DNA from 2 places in the Escherichia sp. TC-EC600-tetX4 genome. Region 1 is predicted to be linked to the other one. Evidence: predicted binding sites of a transcription regulator. Region 1 holds the regulator's gene; the other holds the start of a gene.
The links. Region 1 encodes LexA, which represses DNA repair genes until DNA is damaged. Its sites were predicted from a motif close to TNCTGTATGTACATACAGNA; they were not measured.
Positions count from the first base shown of each region.

Region 1 (4,862 bases):
TTTATTCAGAATTTTTAACCGTCACGTTGCGGCAAACCAGGTACCATTGCGCCAGTGACGCCGCCAGATAGCCGCCAGAGAAAGCCCGCGCAACGCCAGAAAGACGGTTAATGCCAGCCACAAAGCATGATTACCCAGCCACGGCAGCGTAAGGAGCGTCAGCGCAAAACCTGCGGCGGCCACCGCCATACTGTTACGCATTTCGGTGGCACGCGTTGCGCCTATAAACATGCCGTCCAGCAGATAACACCAGACGCCAACCACCGGCAAAATCACCTGCCAGATAAGATAGCGGTCAGCCAGCTGCTGAATCTGGGTTAACGACGTCAGTAACGCAATGATGTGTTCCCCAGCCAGCAAATAAACCACCGAAAACAGTAACGCTACGATCCCCGACTGGCGGCACGCTGCCCGCCAGACATCCAGCAACTGGCTACCGTCGCGCGCACCGTATGCCTGACCGGAGTGCGCTTCAACCGCGTAGGCAAAACCATCCAGCGCATAGGCGGTAAAGGTGAGTAGCGTCATCAGAACCGCGTTAACAGCGATAATGTCACTCCCCAGTCGCGCGCCAAGTACGGTGATCGCGCCGAAACAGAGTTGCAACAACAGCGAACGCAGCATGATATCGCGGTTAAGCGCCAGCAAGCGACGGAAGTTTCCTCGCCAGGCAGTTTTCAGCATTTCGCCGGAAATTCCGCGTAGTTTGAGGATTTTACGCACCATTAGCAGACCAATCAGCAATGTTGCATATTCCGCAATAACCGTCGCCAGCGCCGCGCCCTGCACGTTCATATGCAGCCCCATCACCAGCCAGACATCCAGCACAATGTTGAGGATATTGCCGACCACTAACAAAATTACTGGCGCACGGGCATATTGCACGCCGAGTAACCAACCGAGTAATACCAGATTCGCCAGCGACGCCGGTGCGCTTAACCAGCGGATTTCAAGAAAGCGCCGCGCCTGTTCCAGGACTGCCTCACTACCGCCAACAATATGCAGCGCCAGATCGATAATCGGCGTACGCAGCAGCGCAATTAACGCCCCAGCCCCCAACGCCAACAGCAACGGTTGCACCAGCGTACGGGCTAATGCCTGAGGATTTTTGGCACCATAAGCCTGCGCAGTCAGCCCGGTGGTGCTCATGCGTAAAAACAGCAACAGCATAAAGAGAAAGCTGGTCGCCGTTGCACCAACCGCCACGCCGCCCAAATAAACCGGGCTATCAAGATGACCAATTACCGCCGTATCGACCAGTCCCAGCAACGGAACGGTGATATTGGAGAAAATCATGGGTAAGGCGAGATGCCAGAGTGCTTTATCAGATGAAGTGAGGAATGCCATGCAGACAAGCCTGATGAAGAGAGATGAAAAACAAACCGCGACGCCAGGCGGCATCGCGGTCTCAGAGATATGTTACAGCCAGTCGCCGTTGCGAATAACCCCAACCGCCAGCCCTTCAATGGTGAAGCTCTGCTGACGAAGGTCAACGACAATTGGTTTAAACTCGCTATTTTCTGGCAACAGTTCGACTTTATTGCCCTGTTTTTTCAGGCGCTTAACGGTAACTTCGTCATCAATACGTGCGACAACGACCTGACCGTTACGTACATCCTGAGTTTTATGCACTGCCAGCAAGTCACCATCCATAATGCCGATATCTTTCATCGACATCCCGCTGACGCGCAGCAGGAAATCAGCATTCGGCTTGAATAAGGAAGGATCGACCTGATAATGACCTTCAATATGCTGTTGCGCCAGAAGTGGTTCACCGGCAGCCACACGACCTACCAGCGGCAACCCTTCTTCCTCTTCCTGCAACAGACGAATCCCGCGTGATGCGCCGGAAACAATTTCAATAACGCCTTTGCGTGCCAGCGCCTTCAGATGTTCTTCAGCCGCGTTTGGGGAACGGAACCCCAAACGCTGCGCGATTTCCGCACGCGTCGGCGGCATACCTGTCTGGCTGATGTGATCACGGATGAGATCAAACACCTCTTGTTGCCTGGCCGTTAACGCTTTCATTCCGCCCCCTGGGTGTATATACAGTTATGCTGTGAGTATATACAGCAAAAGGCGATTTTGGAACCATAAACTGCACAATAAACCAGAGATTTATCGAATTCTGGAAGGGTTATCCAAAATGCGACCATAACAGAATGCACCAGGTAATCACGGCGACGATAATGGCAATCAGCACCGCAGCGGATCCCATATCTTTTGCGCGTCCGGAAAGCTCATGGTATTCAGAGCCAATTCGGTCAACCACTGCTTCGATGGCGCTATTGAGGATTTCCACAATCATCACCAGCATCACGGAGCTGATAAGCAGCACGCGGGTAATCGCGTCCACATCCAGCCAGCAGGCGATGACCACCGCCAACAATACCGCTACGCCTTCCTGACGGAATGCCGCTTCGTTGATCCATGCAGCGCGTAAACCTTTCCAGGAATAGCCAGCAGCTTTGATAATTCGGGTGAATCCAGTGGTATTATTGGCCATTGAAAGAACCTTTTTACATTATGAGCGTCAATATCAGTGTACCGTTAAATCCGATGATTCGGGTTTGCGTAGCGCCGCGCGAAACATGAGCGGATACCACAGAATTTCCCATGACTTTCTGCTATCCTTGCCGCGCATTTGCATTATTAACCAGAGGCTTTACATCGTTTATGTCCGGCTGGCCACGAATTTACTACAAATTACTGAATTTACCATTAAGCATCCTGGTAAAAAGCAAGTCTATTCCGGCAGATCCTGCCCCGGAACTGGGGCTGGATACCTCTCGTCCAATTATGTACGTTTTACCGTACAACTCGAAAGCAGATTTGCTGACGTTGCGCGCCCAGTGTCTGGCACATGACTTGCCTGACCCGTTAGAGCCGCTGGAAATCGACGGCACGCTACTGCCGCGCTATGTGTTCATTCACGGCGGGCCGCGTGTGTTCACCTATTACACGCCGAAAGAAGAGTCTATTAAGCTGTTCCACGACTATCTCGATTTGCACCGTAGCAACCCAAATCTGGATGTGCAGATGGTGCCAGTGTCGGTGATGTTTGGTCGCGCGCCGGGGCGTGAAAAAGGCGAAGTGAACCCGCCGCTGCGTATGCTTAACGGCGTACAGAAATTTTTCGCTGTACTGTGGCTCGGTCGCGACAGTTTTGTGCGTTTCTCGCCGTCAGTTTCGCTGCGCCGTATGGCGGATGAACACGGCACGGATAAAACTATCGCTCAGAAACTGGCGCGCGTGGCGCGTATGCACTTTGCCCGTCAACGTCTGGCTGCCGTAGGCCCACGTTTGCCTGCTCGTCAGGATCTGTTTAATAAGCTGCTCGCCTCCCGCGCCATTGCCAAAGCGGTAGAAGATGAAGCGCGCAGCAAAAAAATCTCCCATGAAAAAGCGCAGCAGAACGCGATTGCACTGATGGAAGAGATTGCGGCGAATTTCTCTTACGAGATGATTCGCCTGACTGACCGTATTCTGGGCTTCACCTGGAACCGACTTTACCAGGGCATCAACGTCCATAACGCTGAGCGCGTTCGCCAGCTGGCCCACGACGGTCATGAGCTGGTATATGTGCCTTGCCACCGCAGTCACATGGACTACCTGCTGCTTTCTTACGTGCTGTATCACCAGGGGCTGGTGCCGCCGCATATCGCCGCCGGGATCAACCTGAATTTCTGGCCTGCCGGGCCGATTTTCCGCCGTCTGGGGGCGTTCTTTATTCGCCGTACGTTTAAAGGCAATAAACTTTATTCCACCGTTTTCCGGGAGTATCTCGGCGAACTGTTCAGCCGTGGTTATTCCGTCGAGTACTTCGTGGAAGGCGGTCGTTCCCGTACGGGGCGTTTGCTGGATCCGAAAACTGGTACGCTGTCGATGACCATTCAGGCGATGCTGCGTGGCGGCACGCGTCCGATTACGCTGATTCCGATCTATATCGGTTATGAGCACGTCATGGAAGTGGGTACTTACGCCAAAGAACTGCGCGGCGCGACGAAAGAGAAAGAGAGCCTGCCGCAGATGCTGCGCGGTTTAAGCAAGCTGCGTAATCTCGGTCAGGGTTACGTCAACTTCGGTGAACCAATGCCGTTGATGACCTACCTTAACCAGCATGTACCTGACTGGCGTGAATCTATCGATCCCATCGAAGCGGTGCGTCCGGCATGGTTAACGCCGACGGTCAATAATATTGCTGCCGATCTGATGGTACGCATTAACAACGCAGGCGCGGCAAACGCCATGAACCTGTGCTGTACTGCGCTACTGGCATCACGTCAGCGCTCACTCACCCGCGAGCAGTTAACCGAGCAACTCAACTGCTACCTGGATCTGATGCGCAACGTGCCCTACTCCACGGACTCTACCGTTCCTTCAGCCAGCGCCAGCGAGCTTATCGATCACGCGCTGCAAATGAACAAGTTTGAAGTCGAGAAAGACACAATCGGCGACATCATCATTCTGCCGCGCGAGCAAGCGGTGCTGATGACCTACTATCGCAACAACATTGCGCATATGTTGGTGCTGCCTTCGCTGATGGCGGCAATCGTCACCCAGCATCGCCACATCTCCCGCGACGTATTGATGGAGCACGTCAATGTGCTTTACCCAATGCTGAAAGCGGAGCTGTTCCTGCGCTGGGATCGCGACGAGTTGCCGGACGTTATTGATGCGCTGGCAAATGAGATGCAACGTCAGGGGCTGATTACCCTGCAAGATGATGAGTTGCATATCAACCCGGCGCATTCTCGCACGCTACAGCTGCTGGCCGCAGGCGCGCGCGAAACGCTGCAACGTTATGCCATCACCTTCTGGTTGTTGAGTGCCAACCCGTCGATCAACCGCGGTACGCTGGA
Region 1 is NZ_CP079924.1:4,223,441-4,228,302, forward strand. It holds gene dinF (MATE family efflux transporter DinF) at 22-1,347, opposite strand; gene lexA (transcriptional repressor LexA) at 1,420-2,028, opposite strand; gene dgkA (diacylglycerol kinase) at 2,138-2,506, opposite strand; gene plsB (glycerol-3-phosphate 1-O-acyltransferase PlsB) at 2,677-4,862, shown strand, end outside.

Region 2 (4,862 bases), 240 kb from region 1:
CTGCCCATTCGCCCAGTACATCAACCTGGCGTTCGCTGAACACCAGAATCAATGACGTCGAAAAGCCTTTTACCTCCACGCGCAATACTTTACCCAGCAGACGCGAGCGGGCCGTTTTCAGCGCGGGTGAGCGATACAGGAAGGTGTTGAGCAGACTTTCAATTCCTGCCGTCACTAAAGGTTTAAAAGGCATTTCCGGTCTCCTGTCAGAACTTATAACCACGATGCAGCGCCACAACCCCTGCCGTCAGATTGTAGTAGTCGACACTTTCGAATCCGGCATCCTGCATCATGGCTTTCAGGGTATCCTGATCGGGATGCATACGGATGGATTCTGCCAGATAACGGTAGCTGTCGGCGTCGTTCGCGACCAGTGAGCCAATACGCGGCAGCACATGGAAGGAGTATGCATCATAGGCTTTGCTCAGCGGCTCGATAATTGGCTTCGAGAACTCAAGCACCAGCAGGCGGCCGCCGGGTTTCAGCACGCGATACATTGAACGCAGTGCTTTATCTTTGTCGGTGACGTTACGCAGACCAAACGAAATGGTGATGCAATCAAAGGTGTTATCCGGGAACGGCAGCGCCTCAGCGTTCGCCTGAACATACTCAACGTTGCCAATCACACCGATATTACGCAGCTTCTCGCGGCCCATTTTGAGCATGGATTCATTGATATCAGCAAGGACCACTTTGCCAGTTTCTCCGACCAGGCGGGAGAATTTCGCTGTCAGGTCGCCGGTGCCACCAGCCAGATCCAGCACGGTCTGCCCACGGCGTACGCCGCTGCAATCAATCGTGAATCGCTTCCACAAACGATGAATACCAAATGACATCAAATCATTCATGACATCGTATTTTGATGCCACGGAATGGAAAACGTGGGCGACCATATCCGCTTTTTGTTCCTTCGCGACGGTCTGAAAACCAAAGTGCGTCGTTTCTTGTGACTTATCCACCATCTCAATGCCTGCTCATCAAAAAATTGTTCCAGAAGTGTAACAGATTGGGCGTCGATGCCCTAGATTTCTACCCGGCTTAACTACTCCCAATGGGCTAGCGCGACTGCTGATTATATTCATCATCGCGTTGATAAGCTTCATCATTCGGCTGCTCCGGAACCGACCGAAGTCGATACTCTTCATCCTGGCTCACCGCCTGTTCAGCCAAATCCGGATTAATCTCGCGTTTAATTTCTACTCCTAAACCGCGAAACGCTTCTGCCTGCGCCAGCACATTTCCGCGCCCTGAAGAGAGTTTTTTCATTGCCTGCCGATAATTATCCTGCGCTTTGTCGAGACTTTGACCAATCGCGGACATGTCATCGATGAACAAACGCATCTTGTCGTACAGCTTGCTGGCACGATCGGCGATTTGCTGGGCGTTGCGGCTTTGATGCTCATAACGCCACAGGTTGGCGATAGTGCGCAGCGCCACCAGCAGCGTAGTCGGGCTAACCAGCATGATGTTGTTTTTCAACGCTTCGGTGATCAGCTCCGGCTGGCGGTCAAGCGCCAGTAAAAAAGCGGGTTCAACGGGAATAAACATCAGCACGTAATCCAGAGTTCGCAGCCCCGGCAGCTGTTGATAATCTTTGCGTCCCAGCAAACGGATATGGTTACGCACCGACGCGATATGTTCCTGTAGCGCGCTTTCGCGGGTGTAGTCGTCTTCGGCGTTAAAATAGCGTTCATAGGCGACCAGCGTCATTTTGGCGTCGATCACCACATCTTTTCCCTGCGGCAGGCGCACGATGACATCCGGCTGCATCCGCGAGCGGGCGTCATTTTCGATGCTGACCTGGGTTTCATATTCATACCCTTCACGCAGACCGGAAGCCTCCAGCACCCGCGTCAATACTACCTCGCCCCAGTTGCCCTGGGTTTTATTGTCGCCTTTCAGCGCGCGCGTCAGGTTGATCGCTTCCTGGGCCATTTGCGCGTTGAGTTGCTGGAGATTGCGAATTTCGTGGGTCAGGGTATGGCGTTCTTGTGCTTCTTTACCGAAGCTGTCCTGAACCTGACGGCGGAAACCGTCCAGTTGTTCACGTAGCGGCGACAACAGGCTGTTCAGACTCTGACGGTTTTGCTCATCAACCCGGCGATTGCTGTGCTCAAAAATACGGTTGGCGAGGTTTTCAAACTGCTCACTGAGGCGCTGCTCGCTGTTAATCATCTGGCGAATTTTATCGTCAGCATGTTGCTGTGCGGCTTCCATCCGCGTGGTTACTTCACGCAGATCGGCCTCCAGAGAGGTGTTAATACTTTGCAGGCTGCGCACTTCGTTATTGAGTAACTCGCACTCTGCACGCCAGTGCTCGCTTTGGGTAATTTGTTGTTTTGCCGCGCTTAACTCCGCGACCATCTCTTCACGTTCAGCTAATTGCTCGGCTTTTTGCTGCGCATGTTGATAACTGGCAAACAGCCAGCCAATTGCCACACCCACCAACGCAATAACTGCGTAAACCATGATTGAGAAATCCACAACGCCTCCTGACGCAACAACTTACCCGCACAAAATAGAATTGTGCTGTACAAACGTCCAGTTGGAAAGGCATTTCCTGCGAGGCGCTACGCAAAAATACAAAAGGCCGAACGCGTCGGCCTTCAGACAGGAGAAGAGAATTACAGCAGACGACGCGCCGCTTCCACCACGATTTTCACCGCATGGCTTTCGGTTTGTTTCATCGTCTCAGCATTCGGGATCTCTTGCTGGGTGCGGTTAACGATAACACCCGCTACCATACCGGCACGCAGGCCCTGACTTGCACACATGGTCAGCAGGGTTGCAGATTCCATTTCATAGTTCATTACGCCCATCGCCTGCCACTCTTCCATAGAACCTTTAAAGTGACGAACTACGCGACCAGAGTAAGTATCGTAACGTTCCTGACCTGGGTAGAAGGTATCAGAAGAAGCTGTCACGCCAACGTGAGTTGTCGCGCCAATGGATTTCGCAGCTTCAACCAGCGCAGTCGTACATTCGAAATCAGCGACAGCCGGGAATTCCAGCGGTGCGAAGTGCAGGCTCGCGCCATCCAGACGGACAGACGCCGTGGTAACCAGGACATCACCCACATTAATATGCGGCTGAATAGCGCCCGTTGTACCGATACGCAGGAAGGTGCGAATGCCCAGCTGTGCCAGCTCTTCAACAGCAATAGAGGTAGACGGGCCGCCGATACCGGTAGAGCAGACGATAACAGGTTTACCATCCAGCTCTGCACGCCAGGTAGTGAATTCGCGGTGAGATGCCAGCTTAACCGGCTTATCCATCAGCGCGGCGATCTTTTCCACACGATCCGGGTCGCCAGGGACGATGGCAAGCGTAGCCCCTTGTAAATCGTTTTTAGTGAGGCCGAGATGAAAAACATCAGACTTGGACATATACAACTCCTCTGTGAATCGGTTTAGTCAGAAGAAGCAAAAAGACACTTTACCGAAGGGTTTAACATTTTTTCGTGATACTCATCACCATGACGCAAATGCGTTGCATAAATTTACCCACCAAAAGTGATGCAAATCACATAAATCACCCTTCATTCTGCAGGACTGCATAAAAGATGAGCCGATTCAGGCAATGTGATTTGTTGCATGCTGACTATAGTTAACATTGCGCAACATTTTTATAAGGGTACGGAGAATACCATGGCAACAACACAACAATCTGGATTTGCACCTGCTGCATCGCCTCTCGCTTCGACCATCGTTCAGACCCCGGACGACGCGATTGTGGCGGGCTTCACCTCTATCCCTTCACAAGGGGATAACATGCCTGCTTACCATGCCAGACCAAAGCAAAGCGATGGCCCACTGCCAGTGGTCATTGTAGTGCAGGAAATTTTTGGCGTGCATGAACATATCCGCGACATTTGTCGCCGTCTGGCGCTGGAGGGGTATCTGGCTATCGCACCTGAACTTTACTTCCGCGAAGGCGATCCGAATGATTTTGCCGATATCCCCACGTTGCTTAGCGGTCTGGTAGCAAAAGTGCCTGACTCGCAGGTGCTGGCCGATCTCGATCATGTCGCCAGTTGGGCTTCCCGCAACGGCGGCGATGTTCATCGTTTAATGATCACCGGATTCTGCTGGGGTGGACGTATCACCTGGCTGTATGCCGCGCATAATCCACAGCTAAAAGCCGCAGTGGCGTGGTACGGCAAACTGACGGGCGACAAGTCGCTGAATTCACCGAAACAACCTGTTGATATCGCAACCGATCTTAACGCGCCGATTCTCGGCTTATATGGTGGTCAGGATAACAGCATTCCGCAGGAGAGCGTTGAAACCATGCGCCAGGCGCTGCGGGCTGCTAATGCGAAAGCAGAGATTATCGTGTACCCGGACGCCGGGCATGCATTCAACGCTGATTATCGCCCGAGCTATCATGCCGCATCTGCAGAAGATGGCTGGCAGCGTATGCTGGAATGGTTTAAGCAGTATGGTGGGAAGAAGTCGCTGTAATGAGAAAAGACCGGGTGGTATTACCACCCGGTTTGGATTTTACCCCCGACGCAAGTTCTGCGCCGCCTGCACCATGTTCGCCAGTGCCGCGCGGGTTTCTGGCCAGCCGCGCGTTTTCAGGCCACAGTCCGGGTTGACCCACAGGCGCTCTGCCGGAATGCGTTTTGCCGCTTTCTTCAGCAAGGCTTCAATCCATTCCACGCTCGGTACGTTTGGCGAGTGAATGTCATAGACGCCAGGACCGATTTCATTTGGATAATCAAACTCTTCAAACAACTCCAGCAACTCCATGTCGGAACGCGAGGTTTCGATGGTGATGACGTCTGCGTCCAGCGCCGCAATCGAATCCATGATGTCGTTGAACTCGCAATAACACATGTGAGTGTGGATTTGTGTGTC
Region 2 is NZ_CP079924.1:4,462,765-4,467,626, forward strand. It holds gene ubiJ (ubiquinone biosynthesis protein UbiJ) at 1-193, opposite strand, end outside; gene ubiE (bifunctional demethylmenaquinone methyltransferase/2-methoxy-6-polyprenyl-1,4-benzoquinol methylase UbiE) at 207-962, opposite strand; gene rmuC (DNA recombination protein RmuC) at 1,057-2,484, opposite strand; gene udp (uridine phosphorylase) at 2,625-3,386, opposite strand; gene KXD89_RS21600 (dienelactone hydrolase family protein) at 3,648-4,463, shown strand; gene metE (5-methyltetrahydropteroyltriglutamate--homocysteine S-methyltransferase) at 4,503-4,862, opposite strand, start outside.
Region 2: the regulator LexA is predicted to act here: its motif matches at 2,528-2,547, upstream of rmuC (DNA recombination protein RmuC).